4 regions of the Enterobacter sp. JBIWA008 genome follow, and region 4 is predicted to be linked to each of the others. Evidence: predicted binding sites of a transcription regulator. Region 4 holds the regulator's gene; each other region holds the start of a gene.
What was found. Region 4 encodes CRP, which controls carbon source genes, mostly activating them, when cyclic AMP is high. Its sites were predicted from a motif close to ATGTGANNNNNNTCACAT; they were not measured.
Positions count from the first base shown of each region.

Region 1: a site for CRP is predicted at 1,827-1,844, ahead of KGP24_RS08365 (maltoporin). Genes of this name have one in related genera too.
Region 2: a site for CRP is predicted at 1,845-1,862, ahead of KGP24_RS15485 (CidA/LrgA family protein). Genes of this name have one in related genera too.
Region 3: a site for CRP is predicted at 1,320-1,337, ahead of udp (uridine phosphorylase). Genes of this name have one in related genera too.

Region 1 is NZ_CP074149.1:1,740,084-1,743,486, reverse strand. Features, by position in the region: gene KGP24_RS08375 (magnesium transporter) at 1-546, shown strand, start outside; gene KGP24_RS08370 (LacI family DNA-binding transcriptional regulator) at 589-1,665, opposite strand; gene KGP24_RS08365 (maltoporin) at 1,935-3,200, shown strand; gene KGP24_RS08360 (PTS transporter subunit EIIB) at 3,305-3,403, opposite strand, start outside.
Region 2 is NZ_CP074149.1:3,220,332-3,223,734, forward strand. Features, by position in the region: gene dusC (tRNA dihydrouridine(16) synthase DusC) at 1-117, opposite strand, end outside; gene KGP24_RS15475 (helix-turn-helix transcriptional regulator) at 159-956, opposite strand; gene KGP24_RS15480 (type 1 glutamine amidotransferase) at 1,016-1,720, shown strand; gene KGP24_RS15485 (CidA/LrgA family protein) at 1,911-2,306, shown strand; gene KGP24_RS15490 (CidB/LrgB family autolysis modulator) at 2,303-2,998, shown strand; gene cdd (cytidine deaminase) at 3,128-3,403, shown strand, end outside.
Region 3 is NZ_CP074149.1:4,591,556-4,594,958, reverse strand. Features, by position in the region: gene metE (5-methyltetrahydropteroyltriglutamate--homocysteine S-methyltransferase) at 1-350, shown strand, start outside; gene KGP24_RS22290 (dienelactone hydrolase family protein) at 399-1,205, opposite strand; gene udp (uridine phosphorylase) at 1,461-2,222, shown strand; gene rmuC (DNA recombination protein RmuC) at 2,362-3,403, shown strand, end outside.
Region 4 is NZ_CP074149.1:4,432,092-4,435,494, reverse strand. Features, by position in the region: gene KGP24_RS21610 (YccS/YhfK family putative transporter) at 1-1,552, opposite strand, end outside; gene crp (cAMP-activated global transcriptional regulator CRP) at 1,610-2,242, opposite strand; gene KGP24_RS21600 (OsmC family protein) at 2,626-2,958, shown strand; gene KGP24_RS21595 (phosphoribulokinase) at 3,025-3,403, opposite strand, start outside.

The DNA.
Region 1 (3,403 bases), 2.1 Mb from region 4:
AAGCCCTATCTGGAAACCAGCGCCTTCAGCCTGTGGAAAAAACGCTCCGTCTGGCTGCTGCTGCTGTTTGTCGCGGAAGCCTACACCAGCTCGGTCATTCAGCATTTTGAAGAGGCGCTGGAGTCCGCCATCGCGCTGGCGTTCTTTATTCCGCTGCTGATCGGCACGGGCGGCAACAGCGGGACGCAGATCACCTCCACGCTGGTGCGCGCCATGGCGCTGGGGGAAGTGCGTCTGCGCGACGTTGGCCGCGTGCTGCGCAAAGAGATGACCACCTCGCTGATGATTGCCGCCACGCTCGGTATCGCCGGATGCATTCGCGCCTGGATGATGGGGATTGGGCTGGAAATTACGCTTATCGTCAGCCTGACGCTGGTGTGCATTACGCTGTGGAGTGCGATTGTGTCGTCCGTCATTCCGATGGTGCTCAAGCGCTGCGGCATTGACCCGGCGGTCGTCTCCGCGCCGTTTATCGCGACGCTTATCGACGGCACCGGTCTGATTATCTACTTCAAGATTGCGCAATATACGCTGGGGCTGGAGTAATCTTGCGAGCACCTCTTTCCTGTGATTGAGGTGCTCACTGTGCTACACGTCACCCAGCTGATGCGCAATCTCGCGCAGCTGCTGGGCCAGCGCCTGGAGGTTTTTTCCCTTCTCCCCTTTCGGCCCGGTAGACTGTCGCACCACCAGACGAGCAGGTAAAATCGAGGACATGCGCAGGGCACTCTCTTCGCCGCTGTCCAGAATGCGGCGCACCGCCTCTTTACCCTGCAGATCTAAATCCAGTGAGACCGTCGTCAGCGCCGGGTAGAAGAACGAGCTTTCGTAGGTATCATCGTAGCCAATCACCGACTTCTCGCCCGGAATGGAAATCTGCTGCTGGTGGAAGGCGCTTAGTACGCCCAGCGCCATCTGGTCGTTGGCCACCAGCACGGCGGAAAACTGCGGCGTTTCGCGCAGCATCTGCAGCGCGCCGGCATACCCGCTCTGCGCATCCCAGTTGCCGCGGATCACCGAGGCGGGCTCCAGCCCGTAACCCTTCAGGGTTTCGATCCAACTTTTTAGCCTCAACTGTGCCGACACAGAGGACTCCGGCCCCGCCAGCAGGGCGATGTCGCGATGGCCCAGCTCGTAAAGGTATTTAACGCTGGCGCGGGTCCCGTCCGCCGGGTTAAACGAAACGTTAAACACGGAACTGTACGGGTCGACGTCCAGGAAAAGACAGACGATATCGTCGTTTTCGGTGGCGATTTTCTGCGCCTCTTCGGCCTCCAGCGGCACGTTAATGATCACCTTGCTCACCAGCTGGGACTTCAGCTCGTTGATAGAATCCTGAATGCTTTGGTTGACGTTCTCATCGATCATCGAGATCAGCACCTGGTATCCCTCCACGTTCGCATAGCGTTTTACCGCTGCGGCCACCTGGGAAGGCGCGTGCAGAGCCAGTGAAATAGTCACCAGCCCGACGGTCTGACTCTGCTTGCCGACCAGCTGCTGGGCCAGGCGATTCGGCACATACCGCAATAACGCTATGGATTTCTCCACCTTGTGACGCGTGGCTTCGGATACATTGGCAGATTTATTCAGCACCCTGGACACGGTCTGATAGGAGACGCCCGCGTGGCGTGCGACGTCCTCTAACGTTGCGCTTTTCGACTTCATGGTCCGGTTCCTTATGTTGTTATGCGCTGATTGTAACAGGGGCGCTGATAAAAAACGCTTACCACCCTCATCTCGCGAGCAAAATGCACCAAAAAAGTATGACGCTCACAATGACACAATTTGTGGACCAGCTCATCACTCGTAACAAAATAGTCTATTTTATTTGCAGTTAATCACACATTTAGGATCGTGTAATTGCCAGAAAACAGGTTTAGGCATTTTATGACAGCGGATTTGTGAACGTATTACAAAACAATAAGAGGGTAACAATGAACACGACGATCCGCTCTGTATCCGTTGCGCTGGCTGCCGCGTTAGCGTCTCCATCGCTGTTTGCCGCGTCTTCGGTACCGATTGATTTTCATGGCTATCTTCGCTCCGGCGTGGGCGTCTCACGGGATGGTGGGATGGAGGAGTGGCAGAAGAACAAAATTGGCCGTCTGGGTAACGAAGCCGATACCTACGGTGAGCTGGAACTGGGCTCTGAGGTCTACAAAAAGAACGACGTAAGCTTTTATCTCGACAGCATGGTGAGCATGGTGTCTGACGGTTCAAACGATAATGAAACCACCTTTGGCGACGATGCCCAGTTTGGCCTGCGTCAGCTGAACCTGCAGATCAAGGGGCTAATTCCGGGCGATCCCAACGCGGTTATCTGGGGTGGGAAGCGCTATTACCAGCGCCACGACCTGCACATCATCGACACCAAATACTGGAATATCTCGGGATCCGGTGCAGGTATTGAGAACTATACGCTCGGCCCCGGTGCGGTCTCCGTGGCGTGGATCCGCGGCGATGCCAACGACGTGGACTACCGCGTTGACGGTGATAACGACGTAAACATCAACTATATCGATCTTCGCTATGCGGGCTGGAAACCGTGGGCGGGCGCATGGACAGAAGTGGGTATTGATTACGCCATGCCGAACCCGACCAACAAACAGAAAGAGTACGGCGGCCTTTACGAGGCCGACAACGGCGTGATGGTGACCGGCGAGATCAGCCAGGACATGCTGGGCGGATACAACAAGCTGGTGCTGCAGTACGCTAATAAAGGCCTGGCGCAGAACATGGTGTCCCAGGGGGGCGGCTGGTACGACATGTGGAACTATGTGAACGATGCCAGCGGCTACCGCGTGATTAACACCGGCTTAATTCCCATTACCGACAAGCTCTCTTTCAACCACGTGTTGACCTGGGGTTCGGCGGACGATACTACGCAATATACCGATAAATCCCGCCTGATTTCACTTGTCGGCCGCGCGCAGTACCAGTTTACCGAGTATGTCCGCCTGATTGGCGAAGTGGGTGGTTTCTACCAGAAAGACACCTACACCGACGGGTCTGACTACAAGCAGAGCGGCGAGAAATACACCATTGCCCTGGGGCTGGCCGATGGCCCTGACTTTATGTCGCGTCCGGAACTGCGCGTGTTTGCTTCTTACCTGAATGATTCCGAAAAAGGGAAATCCTTCGAGGACGGCACCGCGAATAATACCTGGAACTTTGGCGTGCAGGTCGAAGCCTGGTGGTAAGCCTTCATTTTTAAAATGCGTTAATCGTTATTGTATCTCCAGCTAATTGCAGCGTATATCTCTGCTCAGGGATAGCCATTATTTTGGCTATCCCTTTTTTATATTTACTGATTAAAGTGTTCATCTAATAGCTGACGTAAGGCATCAGACTGCCTGCCAAATATGGCGTGCACCTGCTGACCGATAATAATAACGCCCAGCGC
Region 2 (3,403 bases), 1.2 Mb from region 4:
CATATCGACCACGCGCAGAAACTCCGTCACGCAGAGATCGTAATCGTTCACCTCGGTCAGAAGCTCGCGCACGAGGGAGTCGAGCACGCCTTCCATTGGGGCCAGTAAAACACGCATAGCAGTACCTGTGAAAAAAGACGCGCTATAGTAGCCGCTCTCTATATCGCTGGGAAGCGCTTCTGTTCAGGGAAAAAGTCACCCGGAGTTGCCCCGACAATAGCGCGAAACGCCGCCGCAAATGCCGCCTGACCGGAAAACCCCAGCATCCAGGCCACCTGTTTAACCGAGTATCCGTTGGCGAGCAGGTCCAGCGAGGCACAAATCCTGGCACGCTGTCGCCAGGCCCGGAAGCTAAAGCCGGTATCTTTGATAAACGCACGTGAAAATGTGCGTTCAGACATGGCGGCCTGTTCCGCCAGCCTTTCCATAGGAACATCCCAGTGATTGTTGGCAATGATGTCACAGGCAACGCGATATAAGCGCTCATCCACGGGCATCGGCAGTTCGGCCGAAATCTGTTGCGCCTCGCTGAGGATATCGAGCAGCAAAACGGCCATGCTGCGCTGACTGGCTGGCCGGTATTCCGCGCTGAACAGCCCGGCGATCAGCTCTTTGAACAATGCTGTCGCCATAATCACGTGAACCTCTTCTTTCCGCTTAAAAGGCTCGCATTGCGATATCAGCGTGGGGCTAAACCACACCGCACGGAGCTCAGTTGCGGATAACACGCTGTAGGTGTGTTCCTGAAAGGGAGGGATCCACAGCGCGCGCTGCGGCGGTATGACCCAGCGCTTACTGCCGGTTTCGACCAGCATCACCCCTTTGATGGCAAACAAAAGCTGCCCCTGTGAATGCCGATGAGGTGGATCCACTTCGCCGCGCGTATAGCTAATTGCCCCTCTGGACCATCCGATGTCATCGTCGTGAATTGGCGTTTTATCGATAACGGTTGGCATTTCACATTCCTCCCTTCCTCTTATGATGCTGCTTGTACACGTAACCGGAGAGAGACGCAATGCACATTCATTTTATCATTCATGAACATTTCGAAGCGCCAGGCGCCTATGAAATCTGGGGGAAAAATCGCGGCTGTAATTTGAGCTACACCAGAGTTTATCAGGGCGATCCGTTACCCGAGGATCTGGAGAGCATGGACCTGCTTATCATCATGGGAGGCCCGCAGTCACCCGCCACCACGCTTGAGGAGTGCCCCTGGTTTGATGCGCAGGCGGAAATGCGACTAATCGGCCGCGCAATAGAGGCGGGTAAAACGGTGATAGGCGTTTGTCTGGGCTCGCAGCTTATCGGTGAAGCGCTGGGCGCAGCGTTTTGCCATAGCCCGGAAAAAGAGATCGGCAAATTTACCGTCAGGCTCACGGATGCAGGCAAGGCGAACCCGCTATTTAAGGATTTTGGCCACGAGCTGAACGTCGGTCACTGGCATAACGACATGCCAGGGCTGACGCCACAGGCTAAGGTTCTCGCTTACAGCGAGGGCTGTCCCCGACAGATCGTGCAATACGGCGAACGGGTTTACGGTTTTCAGTGCCATATGGAACTGACGCCGGAGGTCGTAGAGCTGCTGATTGAGCATTCGCACAACGACCTCCGCCGCGCGGCTGAATTCCGTTTTGTCGAAACGGCGGAAAAACTTCGCTCGCATGATTATCGCGAAATGAATCAGGCGTTGTTTTCTTTTCTCGATAAACTGACCGCCTGACGCTGATGCAATCTCTGGCGCGTCACTTCGCCACCTCACTCCCTTTCCTCTAAACTGTAGCCTGCCCCTGTAAGGCGATGCCGGACGTTCCATTCTGGAATGTCTGGTATGCTCAAATTTCATGATGTGATCCGTGGCACATTTTTAGGTTTAATTGTATGATGAATGCGTTTCAGCAAGGACTAACTCCATGAGCAAATCATTGAACATTATCTGGCAATATCTGCGCGCATTCGTCCTGATTTACGCCTGCCTGTATGCCGGGATTTTCATCGCGTCGCTGCTGCCCATCACCATTCCCGGCAGCATTATCGGCATGCTGATCCTCTTCGTTTTGCTGGCGCTGCAAATCCTGCCTGCAAAATGGGTCAATCCCGGCTGCTTCGTCCTCATTCGCTATATGGCGCTGCTTTTCGTGCCTATCGGCGTCGGCGTCATGCAGTATTTTGATTTGCTCAAGGCCCAGTTCGGCCCGATTGTGGTCTCCTGCGCGGTCAGCACGCTGGTGGTTTTCCTGGTGGTGAGCTGGAGTTCGCATCTGGTGCATGGCGAACGTAACGTGATTGGGGAGAAAACAAAGAAATGATAGCCAATATCTGGTGGTCGCTGCCGTTAACCCTGGTGGTGTTCTTCGCCGCACGTAAACTTGCCGCACGCTTCAAAATGCCGTTGCTGAACCCGCTGCTGGTGGCAATGGTGGTGATCATTCCATTCCTGCTGCTCACCGGCATTCCTTATGAACGCTACTTTGCGGGCAGCAAAATTTTAAACGACCTGCTGCAGCCCGCCGTTGTCGCGCTTGCCTTTCCTTTATATGAGCAGCTTCACCAGATCCGCGCCCGCTGGAAATCCATCATTACCATCTGTTTTGTGGGCAGCCTGGTGGCGATGATCACCGGCACGTCGGTGGCTCTGCTGATGGGGGCCTCCCCGCAGATTGCCGCCTCTATCCTGCCTAAATCGGTGACCACGCCTATCGCGATGGCGGTCGGTGGCAGCCTCGGCGGTATTCCGGCCATCAGCGCGATGTGCGTTATTTTCGTCGGTATTCTCGGCGCGGTGTTTGGTCACACCCTGCTGAACGCGATGCGTATTCATACTAAGGCGGCACGGGGACTGTCGATGGGCACCGCCTCCCACGCGCTGGGCACTGCCCGCTGTGCGGAGCTGGATTATCAGGAAGGGGCATTTAGCTCGCTGGCGCTGGTGATCTGCGGGATTATCACCTCCCTGCTGGCCCCGTTCATTTTCCCGCTGATTCTGGCGGTGATGGGCTAAAATTTGCGATGCGTCGCGCAAATTTCATTTTGATTTCATAAGTTGCATACATAATGAGAAGTGGATCACATATAAAGCCCTGACGGCTCCGTAAACTACCGATCCATTAACCTTTATGAGGCAAACGCCATGCACCCACGTTTTCAAGCTGCTTTCGCCCAGCTTGCAGAGAATTTGCAGTCAGCCCTTGCTCCCGTTCTGGCAGATGCACACTTCCCCGCCCTGCTGACCGCGGAGCAGGTCACGATGCTGAAACAAGCAGCGGGACTGGACGAAGATGCGCTGGCTTTCGCACTGCTTCCTCTGGCTGCCGCCTGCGCGCGGGCCGATCTCTCCCACTTTAACGTCGGGGCGATTGCCCGCGGCGTCAGCGGCACCTGGTACTTCGGCGGCAATATGGAGTTT
Region 3 (3,403 bases), 160 kb from region 4:
TCCACACCCACATGTGTTACTGCGAATTTAACGACATTATGGATTCGATTGCCGCCCTGGATGCCGACGTGATCACCATCGAGACCTCGCGTTCAGACATGGAGCTGCTGGAGTCGTTCGAAGAGTTTGAGTACCCGAATGAAATCGGGCCGGGCGTGTACGACATTCACTCCCCTAACGTGCCGAGCGTGGAGTGGATTGAAGCCCTGCTGAAAAAAGCGGCCCAGCGCATTCCGGCGGAGCGTCTGTGGGTGAACCCGGACTGCGGACTGAAAACCCGCGGCTGGCCGGAGACGCGCGCGGCGCTGGCGAACATGGTGAAGGCGGCGCAGAATTTGCGTCAGGCGTAGCGGTGCTGTATTGCCGGGTGGCACTAACGCTTACCCGGCATTTTGCTATTACGCCTTCTTACCGCCGTACTGGCTAAACCACGCCAGCATACGCTGCCAGCCATCTTTAGCCGATTCTGCGTGATAGCTCGGACGATAATCGGCGTTAAACGCATGCCCGGCATCCGGGTAGACCACAATCTCCGCCTTCGCATTTGCCGAACGCAGCGCATGGCGCATGGTGTCTACCGAATCCAGTGAAATACCGGTGTCCTGACCGCCGTAAAGCCCTAACACGGGGGCGTTTAACTCGGTTGCGATATCGACCGGATGTTTCGGTGAATTCAGCGTTTTATCACCCACCAGTTTGCCGTACCAGGCGACAGCGGCTTTAAGCTGCGGGTTATGCGCGGCATACAGCCAGCTAATGCGTCCACCCCAGCAGAAACCGGTGACCAGCAGACGATGCGGATCGCCCCCGTTGCGCGCCGCCCAGCTGGCGACGTGGTCGAGATCGGCCAGCACCTGCGCGTCCGGGACTTTGCTGACCAGGTTGCTGAGCAGTGTGGGAATATCGCTGTAGTCGTTCGGATCGCCCTGACGGAAGTAGAGCTCTGGGGCAACGGCCAGATACCCTTCCAGCGCCAGCCGGCGGCAGAGGTCGCGAATGTGTTCGTGAACACCAAATATCTCCTGAATCACAATCACGATGGGTAGCGGACCCTCTGCCGATTTTGGCCGCGCGTGATAAGCAGGCATATTCTCCCCCTGCGAGGGAATAGAGGTCTCACCTGCGGTAATTGCCGCTTCTGGCGTCGACACGATGGTTGAAGCATGGGGGGCCGCAGCAGGTGCAAAACCGGTTCTTTCAGTCATGGCATTCTCCGTACCAATCAGTTAGCGCAAAGGTAAATATAGACACCAGGTTAACAACTCACAGTGCCTTAAACGGTCTATCTTTTGTGCAGCACCTGACGATATAACTTGTTAATGTGATGTGAATCACTTTTTTATGGAAATTCAATGTAATCATTTTCATTCATGGTGAGGTACGTCACGAAATTATGCTTACTGCTTCTGTAAAGTACCGTTTTACTTCTTCTGACTAACCGACCCACAGAGGAGTCACCTATGTCTAAGTCTGATGTTTTTCATCTCGGCCTCACCAAAAACGATTTACAAGGGGCTACGCTCGCTATCGTCCCTGGCGATCCAGAGCGTGTGGAAAAGATCGCCGCGCTGATGGATAAGCCGGTTAAGCTGGCAGCCCATCGTGAATTCACCACCTGGCGCGCAGAGCTGGATGGTAAAGCCGTGATCGTGTGTTCTACCGGTATCGGTGGCCCGTCTACGTCTATCGCTGTTGAAGAGCTGGCACAGCTGGGCATTCGTACTTTCCTGCGTATCGGTACCACCGGTGCTATCCAGCCGCATATCAACGTAGGCGACGTGCTGGTCACGACCGCGTCCGTTCGTCTGGACGGCGCAAGCCTGCACTTTGCACCGATGGAATTCCCGGCAGTGGCTGATTTCGAATGCACCACCGCGCTGGTTGAAGCCGCGAAATCCGTGGGCGCAACCACCCACGTGGGCGTAACCGCCTCTTCAGACACCTTCTACCCGGGCCAGGAGCGTTACGACACCTTCTCAGGCCGCGTGGTAAGCCGTTTCAAAGGCTCAATGGAAGAGTGGCAGTCCATGGGCGTGATGAACTACGAAATGGAATCCGCAACGCTGCTGACCATGTGTGCAAGCCAGGGTCTGCGTGCCGGTATGGTGGCGGGCGTTATCGTCAACCGTACCCAGCAGGAGATCCCGAACGCCGAAACCATGAAGCAGACCGAAAGTCATGCAGTGAAAATCGTGGTGGAAGCAGCGCGTCGCCTGATCTAATCCTCTCTTCTGAAATCAAAGGCCGACGCGTTCGGCCTTTATTTTTTGCGTAGCGCCTCGCAGGAAAACCCTTTCAAACTGGACGTTTATACAGCACAATTCTATTTTGTGCGGGTAATACGTTGATGCAGGGGGCATTGTGGATATCTCAATCCTGATTTACGCGGTGATTGCGCTGGTGGGCTTAGGGATTGGCTGGCTGATTTCCAGCTACCAGCATGCACAGCAGAAGGCCGACCAGCTGGCCGAGCGAGAAGAGATGGTCGCCGATTTAAGCGCGACAAAACAGCAGCTTGCTCTGAGCGAACACTGGCGCGACGAGTGCGAATTACTTAACAACGAGCTGCGTAACCTGCGCGACATTAACACCTCGCTGGAGGCCGATCTCCGCGAAGTCACTACCCGCCTTGAATCCACCCAGCTGCATGCGGAAGACAAAATCCGCCAGATGATCAACAGCGAGCAGCGTCTCAGCGAACAGTTTGAGAACCTCGCCAACCGAATTTTCGAACACAGCAACCGCCGCGTTGACGAACAGAACCGCCAGAGCCTGAACAGCCTGCTGACGCCGCTGCGTGAACAGCTGGACGGTTTTCGCCGTCAGGTGCAGGACAGCTTTGGTCAGGAAGCCCGCGAGCGGCACACGTTGGCGCATGAGATTCGCAATCTCCAGCAGCTGAATGCGCAAATGGCGCAGGAAGCGGTCAACCTGACCCGTGCGCTGAAAGGGGATAACAAAACCCAGGGCAACTGGGGAGAAGTGGTGCTGACCCGCGTCCTGGAAGCCTCTGGTCTGCGCGAAGGATACGAATACGAAACGCAGGTGAGTATCGAAAACGATGCCCGCTCTCGCATGCAGCCGGATGTGATTGTGCGGCTGCCGCAGGGTAAAGATGTAGTGATCGACGCCAAAATGACGCTGGTGGCGTATGAACGCTACTTTAATGCGGACGATGACTACACGCGCGAATCCGCGCTGCAGGAGCACATTGCCTCCGTGCGTAATCATATTCGCCTGCTCGGCAGAAAAGACTACCAGCAGCTGCCGGGTCTCCGCTCCCTGGATTATGTCCTGATGTTTATCCCGGTTGAACCCGCGTTTCTGCTGGCACTCGACAGACAGCCCGAACTGATAACGGAAGCGCTCAAAAATAATATTATGCTGGTCAGCCCCACCACGC
Region 4 (3,403 bases):
GGGCATTCTGGCGCAGCAGCCCGCTTTGCCACTGCGGCCACAGCCAGACCATGCCGCCAAAGGCAATCAGGCAGCCGATCAGGGTATCAATCAGCCTGGCGACAATAAACTGTTCGCCATTGAGCGTGAGTAGCTGCAGGGTGTATACCGCCGTTACCGTAAAGCCTACCATCGCCCAGCCGTAGTTTTTGCGGATAATCAGGTAGCTCACCAGCGTGATCGCCAGCATCCCTGCCAGGGTATAGCCTTCCGGCACGTGGAAGTGTAGCGTCACGCCCGCAATGATCAGCCCGGCCATCGTTCCCCCAGCTCGATGCAGAATGCGCACCCGCGTGGCGCCGTAGCCGTTCTGGGTGACAAACAGCACGGTCATTAAGATCCAGTACGGTTTCGGCAGATGCAGCGCCATGCCCATCAGGCTGGCGGTACTGAGCATAACGCTAATCCTGGCGGCGTTGCGCAGGGCGGACGATTTAAGAGACAGATAGCTTCTGAGCGCGGGCAATAACGGAAGACGTTTCTGCTTATCCGCCATCAGGTCGCGGGGATAAAGCGGGCGTTGCGTGCGCAGCACGCGAGCGATGCGGCTGAAGTGCCAGGCGGCAAAATGGCCGACCGGGTTATCCGGATGCTGACGGGCGATTTTCTCCAGCGCGCCCAGCTGCTTATCCATGTTAAAGCGCGTCGGGTAGCGGTGATAGAGAATATCATCGGCCAGCACGCGCAGGCGTGCGGACACGGTCTGGGCGTTCCAGCGGATCACCGCTTCGGCATGGCTGCGCTCGACCAGCTTTTGCACCTCCTGCGGGTGGTGCAGGCTAACGGAGATATGCTCCTGCAGATCCAGCCCGACCTGGAAGGTGCGCAGCAGCCGTTTGTACTCGTGGTTCTTGTTGGCGGCAAGCATATGCAGCTGTTGATAGCACTGGCTTATCAGATCCACCACCTTCTGCTGGCGCGTCAGCAGGGGCGGTAAGGATTTTTCCGGATCGGTATGCTGGGTGAGCAGGGTGTATTTGGCCTCGCAGTAATCCGCAAGCTGCACATAGAGCAGGCTCAGGGATTCACGCAGCGGCTGTTCGCGCCACAGCCAGAACCAGAACCAGTTGAACAGCCCGTACCACAGTGTCCCCAGGGCGTAGATCAGCAGCGGCTCCCACACCGGCATGTTCCCGGCGAGGCTCAACGTGAAGATGGCCGCAATCAGCGAAGCGGGAAGCAGGCGGGCGTGCAGCGAACTGATTTCTGCCGTGACGCCGAGGGTCATTGCCAGCACGGTCAGGATCAGCGGCAGCGGGATATCCCGGGCCAGTAAAAGCTGTACGGCGAGGCTGCAGCCGGCAAACAGGCAGCCACCGATAATCAGTCGTTTGAAAAAGCGCTTATGCGGCGTGTCCAGACCGGCGATGTTGCAGCAGGCGGGCACGAGGGAAAACAGCAGGCCTTGCTGAAGATGTCCGAGGATCAGGCCTATGGCCACAGGAAGACACAACACCAGCGTTTGTCGCAGTGCGTAGTTAACTTCCGGGTGATAGATCAGCCTGCGCCACATGGGGAGTAGAGACAAAAACGGCGTGACACCTTGCGATGGCACGCCGTTTAAGCGGAATTAACGCGTTCCGTAGACCACGATGGTTTTACCGTGGGCGGAGATCAGGTTTTGATCTTCCAGCATTTTCAGGATACGGCCCACTGTTTCGCGGGAGCAACCGACGATCTGACCAATTTCCTGACGGGTAATTTTAATTTGCATGCCGTCCGGGTGGGTCATTGCGTCTGGCTGTTTCGCCAGGTTCAGCAGGGTTTGTGCGATGCGGCCAGTCACGTCCAGGAAGGCGAGGTTGCCCACTTTCTCTGAGGTGACCTGGAGACGGCGCGCCATCTGGGAAGAAAGACGCATCAGGATATCAGGGTTAACCTGAATCAGCTGACGGAACTTCTTGTAAGAAATTTCAGCCACTTCACATGCTGTCTTTGCTCGAACCCAGGCGCTACGTTCCTGGCCTTCTTCAAACAGGCCCAGTTCACCGATGAAATCGCCCTGGTTCAGATAAGAAAGGATCATCTCTTTCCCTTCTTCATCTTTGATCAGCACTGCCACCGAGCCTTTAACGATGTAATACAACGTTTCCGCTTTTTCACCCTGGTGAATCAGCGTGCTCTTTGATGGGTACTTATGAATGTGGCAATGAGACAAGAACCATTCGAGAGTCGGGTCTGTTTGCGGTTTGCCAAGCACCATGCGCTGTTATCCTCTGTTATAAGCTGTCACCAGAGTCATCAGATGCATCCGGACTCTGGGGTTGCAATCGAATTCTTACCCATACCCTGGGAAGTCGGCTACCGTAACGTTTCGCAGCCAGTAAAGTTTGATGTCCTCTGCATACATGTGTAACGTCAATGTATTACTGTAGCATCCAGAGTGTTTTAGCATAGCTTTCGCCGCGTGTCTCCTGGTGTCTCGCTTCAGCATGATGCAGGTCGCCTTCCATTGCGAGAAATGTAACGCACGCGTAATCTGTCACCAAAAATGCAACGTTGGAGTTTAAGAATATGCAAGCGCGCGTGAAATGGGTTGAAGGTTTAACGTTCCTGGGCTAGTCCGCGTCAGGACACCAGATTTTGATGGACGGCAACTCCGGCGATAAAGCGCCAAGCCCAATGGAAATGGTGCTGATGGCGGCAGGTGGATGCAGCGCCATTGACGTGGTGTCGATTCTGCAAAAAGGTCGTCATGACGTGACGGATTGTGAGGTCAAACTCACGTCAGAGCGTCGCGAAGAGGCGCCACGCCTGTTCACCCATATTAACCTGCACTTTGTGGTCACCGGTAAAGAGCTGAAAGACGCGGCGGTCTCGCGTGCGGTGGACCTGTCTGCGGAGAAGTACTGCTCTGTGGCGTTAATGCTGGAGAAAGCGGTAAAAATCACGCATTCGTATGAAGTGATCGAGGGCTAATTAATGGGGCATCGTGCGTGTTGATGCCCTCACTCTAACCCTCTCCCACTGGGAGAGGGAACATGTTCACGCTATCTGCTTCCCTTCCATCAGTCGCTCCACCAGCGGCGTCATGATGAGCTCCATCGCCAGCCCCATTTTACCGCCCGGCACCACTAACGTATTCATGTGCGAAATAAACGAGCCCTGCAGCATGGCCAGCAGCCAGGGGTAATCAATACCGTCGAGGTTGCGGAAATGGATCACCACAAAGCTCTCATCCAGCGACGGGATGCTTTTGGCGGCAAACGGGTTGGAGGTGTCCACCGTCGGCACGCGCTGGAAGTTGATATGGGTGCGGGAGAACTGCGGCGTCAGGAAGTTAATGTAATCCTCCATGGAGCGCACCACTGAGTCCATCACCGCCTCTCGCGAATGGCCGCGCTCGCTCATGTCGCGCGTCAGC